One region of the Rossellomorea sp. NPDC071047 genome, then DNA from elsewhere that is predicted to be linked to it. Evidence: predicted binding sites of a transcription regulator. Region 1 holds the regulator's gene; the other holds the start of a gene.

The links. The regulator LexA, encoded in region 1, represses DNA repair genes until DNA is damaged. The targets are predictions, from matches to a motif close to CGAACATATGTTCG.
Region 2: a site for LexA is predicted at 1,322-1,335, ahead of parE (DNA topoisomerase IV subunit B). Genes of this name have one in related genera too.

What each region holds. Positions count from the first base shown of each region.
Region 1 covers NZ_JBNNJT010000001.1:1,151,354-1,154,560, reverse strand. The annotation lists gene glnA (type I glutamate--ammonia ligase) at 1-1,225, shown strand, start outside; gene lexA (transcriptional repressor LexA) at 1,355-1,975, opposite strand; gene yneA (cell division suppressor protein YneA) at 2,133-2,459, shown strand; gene ACQKFO_RS06015 (YneB family resolvase-like protein) at 2,471-3,121, shown strand.
Region 2 covers NZ_JBNNJT010000001.1:843,516-846,722, forward strand. The annotation lists gene parE (DNA topoisomerase IV subunit B) at 1-1,238, opposite strand, end outside; gene ACQKFO_RS04430 (CoA-binding protein) at 1,536-1,943, opposite strand; gene ACQKFO_RS04435 (glycine betaine ABC transporter substrate-binding protein) at 2,133-3,032, opposite strand; gene ACQKFO_RS04440 (ABC transporter permease) at 3,056-3,207, opposite strand, start outside.

The DNA.
Region 1 (3,207 bases):
CCCTCTTAGTCAGCTTGAGAAGGCATTGGATAACAAGATGATGTTTGACGGTTCTTCAATTGAAGGATTTGTCCGAATTGAAGAATCTGATATGTACCTATTCCCTGATTTAGACACTTGGTTAGTATTCCCATGGACAGCTGAAAAAGGAAAAGTAGCCCGACTGATCTGTGATATCTACAATCCAGATGGGACTCCATTCGAAGGAGATCCGCGTAACAATTTAAAGCGCATCTTAAGTCAAATGGAAGAGCTAGGGTTTACTGATTTCAATCTTGGACCTGAGCCAGAATTCTTCCTCTTTAAATTAGATGTAAATGGTGAGCCGACATTAGAATTAAACGATAACGGTGGCTATTTTGATTTAGCTCCTACAGATTTAGGGGAGAACTGCCGTCGTGATATCGCTTTAGAACTAGAAGAAATGGGCTTTGAAATCGAAGCATCTCACCACGAAGTTGCCCCTGGTCAACATGAGATCGACTTTAAATATGCAAGTGCATTAAGAGCATGTGATGATATCCAAACATTTAAACTAGTGGTTAAAACGATTGCACGTAAGCATGGATTACACGCGACATTCATGCCTAAGCCACTATTTGGTGTAAATGGATCAGGAATGCACTGTAACATGTCCCTATTCAAAAATGGGGAGAACTCTTTCTTCGATGAAAAGGGAGATCTGCAATTAAGCGATACTGCTCGTCAATTCCTTGCAGGTATCATTAAACATGCAACTGACTTTACAGCGATCACGAACCCGACTGTAAACTCATATAAGCGTTTAGTACCAGGATATGAAGCACCTTGTTATGTTGCGTGGTCTGCTCGTAACCGTAGCCCATTAATCCGTATCCCTGCTTCTCGTGGATTAAGCACACGTGTTGAAGTCCGTAGTGTTGACCCGGCGGCTAATCCATACCTGGCGATGGCTGTATTACTGGCAGCTGGATTGGATGGAATCAAAAATAACCTTCCTGCTCCTAAGCCAATTGACCGCAACATTTATGTTATGGACAAAAAAGAGCGTGAAGAAGCGGGAATCGTAGATCTTCCAGCAACTTTACACGCTGCATTAGAAAACCTTAAAACAAATGAAGTAATCGTTAAATCCCTTGGAGAACACATCTTCGAACACTTCGTTGAAGCGAAAGAAATCGAATGGGATATGTTCCGTACACAAGTACACCCATGGGAGCGCGAGCAATACATTCAAATGTATTAATCCTAATTGTAATTAATCAAAAAGGGGAGAGGGGTAGCAGAAATGCTAATCCCCCTCTCCTTTTTTTAGTGCATTCAAGAATACATATGAAATAAAGCCGCTATGTATACATAGCGGCTTTATTTCATATTAATGTACTTGACGATAAACCCCGACAACTTTTCCTAAAATGGATACATTTCTTAAAATGATCGGAGCCATAGTTGAATTCTCTGGTTGTAATCGAACATAATCCTTTTCTTTAAAGAAGCGTTTAACAGTCGCTTCATCTTCCTCGGTCATCGCTACGACGATATCTCCATTGTTCGCTGTTTGTTGCTGACGCACAATAACAAAATCCCCATCCAAGATCCCGGCTTCTATCATACTGTCACCCATGATTTCCAGCATGAAGACCTGTTCATCCGAAGGTGCCATACGCTCGGGCAGTGGGAAGAATTCCTCGACATTCTCAACAGCCGTGATGGGTTGACCGGCTGTAACCTTACCGATTAAAGGAACGTTAACAACCCGCTGACGCGGTATCGTATCCTCTTCAAGATTTAAGATTTCGATGGCTCTTGGTTTAGTGGGATCTCTGCGAATAAGACCTTTACTCTCTAACCTGGCCAGATGTCCGTGTACGGTGGAACTAGAAGCAAGACCAACGGCTTCCCCGATTTCCCGTACGGAAGGTGGGTACCCTTTTTCTCTAACTGCAATTTTGATATATTCTAGTATGTCCTGCTGTCTTTTAGACAATTTTGTCATGTTCACGCACCTCTATTATAGATCTTATGTTCCCATTATAGCATGTCTTTCCAGTCGATACAAACATAAGTTCGAATTTCTGTTGACACCAAACGAATGTTCGTATTACAATGAATATAACAAAAACAGAACAAACATTCGTATGGAGGTATTTTTTATGTTAACACACATTTGGAATCGTTTCTCTTACATTATTATATTATTTATTTTAGCGCTTTTATCTGCAGCCTATTTGCTAGTGGTTATGGCAAACCAGCCGTCATATCAAAGCATCACCGTCCAGGATGGAGACACACTATGGACTATTGCCAAACAGTACAATGAAGAATATTCTATGACAGTGGAAGAATTCATCGCTTGGGTAGGAGAGGAGAATAATCTCTCAACATTCTCAATCAAACCGGGTGAATCACTTGTGTTACCTATAGAAAATCCAACATTATCCACCCATTCAGACTATGAATTGGTAATGAACGAAGAATAGAGGGATAGAAGATGAAGGCAGTAATTTACTGCAGAGTCAGTACAAAGAAAGACACGCAGGAAACATCCTTGGAACGTCAAGAAGAGGAATTAGTGAAATTAGCACAAGAACACCAATACGAAGTGGTTGCTATCATAAAAGATCAAGCAAGCGGTTTTGAGTTGGATCGCCCTGGTGTTCTTGAACTTCTTGATTTGATTAAAGAGGAGTCGATTGAGGCTGTTCTCATACAGGACGAAACAAGAATTGGCAGAGGGAATGCCAAAATTGCTCTCATTCATTGTTTATTAAAAGAGGAAGTCAAGATCATCAGTCAAACACATAGTGGGGAGCTTCACTTATCTGAATCGGATTCTATGGTAATTAATATCGTAAGCATGGTTGAGGAGTATCAAAGGAAACTCCATAATTTAAAAATCAGACGAGGTATGAAAAGGGCAGTGGAAAATGGTTTTCAACCTCATAAAAATCTGAAAAATAAAGGGAATGCAGATGGAAGAGAGCGGATTGAAGTACCCGTTGAGGAAATTGTCAGGTTAAGGAAAAACGAACTGACATTTGCTGAAATTGCAGCCACTTTGAGGGGATTTGGGTATGATGTCTCCAAAGCTACCGTTCATAGGCGTTTTAAAGAATATATGTCTTCATTGGAAAATGCGTAACCCTTGTTTTATCTCCTTTAATTTAGTAACATGACGATAGTATTAATCTTAACTATTAGTTGTGTATTAGATCTTGCTGATTATGC
Region 2 (3,207 bases), 310 kb from region 1:
AATTTTCCAGATAGAACAGTTTCAGATCGCTTTCGTTTCTTTCCGTTACGCGCATCTTCCCTTGCCTTACGTGCTGCTTCCCTTGCTTGGGCGGCTTTAATGGATTTTTTAATAAGAAGGGAACTTGTATCGGGATTTTCTTCTAAGAAATATAGAAGGTGCTCCGAAACAACTGCATCCACAGCAGAACGTGCTTCACTTGTACCAAGCTTTCCTTTCGTTTGCCCCTCAAATTGAAGGAGATGTTCTGGTATACGCACAGAAACGATACTGGCCAGACCTTCACGAATGTCGGTCCCTTCAAGATTTTTGTCCCGATCTTTTAAAATACCAACTTTTCGGGCGTACTCATTAAAGACACGGGTCATCGCTGTCTTTGCTCCGGCTTCGTGGGTACCTCCGTCTTTTGTCCGAACATTGTTCACGAATGACAGAATGTTTTCAGAGAACCCGTCATTAAATTGAAAGGCGAACTCCACTTCGATAGTATGATTTTCCCCTTCAAAGAAAGCAACATTATGAAGCACATCTTTTTCTTCGTTTAAGTATTGAACAAAGGCCTGGATACCGCTCTCAAAGTGAAAGACTTCCTTCTGATCATGACGCTCATCAATGATTTCAATTTTTAATCCTTTAAGAAGGAATGCAGACTCCCTTAGACGCTCACATAGTGTTTCATAATTATAGGTGATATTACTGAAAATCTCCGGATCAGGTTTGAAATGTATACACGTTCCGGATTTTTTCGTTTTTCCGATTTTCTCAAGAGTGGTTTCCGGTTTTCCACCTTTTGTGAAACGTTGTTCATACTTCGTTCCATCTCTTTCAATCGTTACAACAAGCCATTCAGATAGGGCGTTTACGACTGAGGCACCTACACCGTGCAATCCGCCACTGGTCTTGTAACCGCCTTGTCCGAACTTACCTCCTGCATGCAGCACAGTCAAGATGACTTCAGGAGTGGGCTTGCCAAGCTTATGCATTCCAGTAGGCATCCCACGTCCTTTATCCTGGACTGAGATGCTATTATCTTTATGTATCGTAACAATAATCTCATTTCCGAAGCCAGCTAATGCTTCATCCACCGAATTATCGACAATTTCGTATACTAAATGATGCAATCCCCTTGAATCTGTAGAGCCTATATACATTCCAGGTCTCTTACGAACGGCTTCTAAGCCTTCTAATACTTGAATGGCATCATCATTGTAATCCATGGTCTTATTCTGGTTGGCCACGAACATTCCCCTTTCAAAACTTCTCTAACCGTAAATAGTGCTTGTACGGTAGTATTGGTTATGTATATGTTAACTATAACACAAGAACGTTTGTTCGTTTACCTGTTTTGATCATTTCTGAGGTAAACCACTATTGCTTATTGTAGCGTTTTATTTGATTTTCGCAAATTTAATTTCCTAGAATGACTCTGAAATCGGACTGTTTTCTTTTGTATGGACCGGTTTTTTTAGTGGATGAAAGACAAAAGTCCATCCGAAAAAAAACAAGCGGTAAGAGCCGCTTGTTACAAGTGAGAATTATTTGGTTAAAGCATGTTCAACCTTAATACAGCGATCCATAATAACTGTATACCCACGTTCTTTCAAAAAGCGATAAGCCTCTTCATTCATTACACCTTGTTGCGCCCAAAACACGTTAGAATCGATCTCATCAAATTCTTGCGCGATCTGTGGCAAAAATTCTGAGCGGCGAAAAACATTGACAATGTCAATCGATCCTTCAATCTCCTTCAGAGAAGATACCGCTTTAACGCCCAATGCAGATTCAATGGTGGGATTTACAGGAATAACCTCATAACCTTGATCCTGCATCGCTTTTGAGACCATATAAGATGTTCGTGCAGGATTGTCACTTAATCCGATCACCGCAATGCGTTTTGATTGTTTAAGGATGTTTCCAATTTCTTGTCGGGATGGGTTTTCCATAGATGATTACAACTCCTTCTTCGTTCCTTACCATTCATTTTAAACTGTTCCATAAGTCCTATTCTTCTTTTATACCATATTTCCCTTTAATTTTTCAAAATTTTATAAATACATCTAAACAGAATGAAGTGTCAGATAGACAAAGGACGTGTTGCTTTTCCTCTATCCTTTCTGACACTTCTTAATATTTTACTCTTCAATTAACCCCTTGGATAGGAGAAATTCACGTGCAACATCTTTAGGATCTTGTTTATCCATATCCACCTTGGCATTCATTTCACTCATCTCTTCCTCAGAAATTTGTCCTGCTAATTCATTCAGGACTTCTTCTACTTCCGGATGCTCCTCCAGAACTTCTTGACGGATGATGGGAGCGGCATCATATGGTGGGAAGAATCCTTTGTCATCCGTAGTCGTGTTCAGATTGTAACGTTGTATTCTTCCATCGGTTGTAAAGGCCGGAATAATATCTACATCTCCGTTCTTCACTGCTTCATACATAATGTTCGGGTCAAAGCTTTCTTTCGCTTTAAAATCGTAACCGTATGCTTCTGCAAATGCATCGTACCCATCACCTTCACGCTCATAGAATTGATGCGGCGCTCCAAAGCTTAAATCTTTCGATAAGGGAACTAGGTCAGAGAACGTTTTGGCATCAAAGTCCTGATCTTGAGTATAAGCAAGGGTATACGTGTTCTCGAATCCAAGTGGCTTTAACCATGTCACATTGAACTTCTCTTCGTATCCTTTACGGACTTGAGATAGAATTTCTTCAGCTGAAGCCCCTTCCTTCGCTTGCTCTTTTAACACAGCTTCGAGTCCTGTTCCTGTGTACTCGATATATACGTCGATGTCGCCTTTTTCAAGGGCAGGTGTCAAGATCGATACTTCTCCCAGTCCTTCTTCCACTTTAACATCCAGGTCTGTTTTCTCTTTGAGAAGTTCAGCCATCATTTGCGTTAAAATAAATTGCTCAGTCCACATCTTTCCTGAAACCGTAATGGTGTCCTTACCCCCTCCATTTCCACAACCTGCGATCATGAAGGATAGGACAATTAATAAAATAAATGGTTTGAATTTCTTTTTCATTCTTACTCTCCTTTGAATGTGCTTTATTTCCGTGCTTTTAATCCTTTAGGTGTTGTCATTCTTTCAAGAAGCTTTAATAAAAAGTCGAAAGAAAGTGCAAGTAAGGCAGCAGGAATGGCCCCTGCAAGAACTAAAGAATTATTCCAAGTGGATAGTCCCCTGTATATGAGGTCAC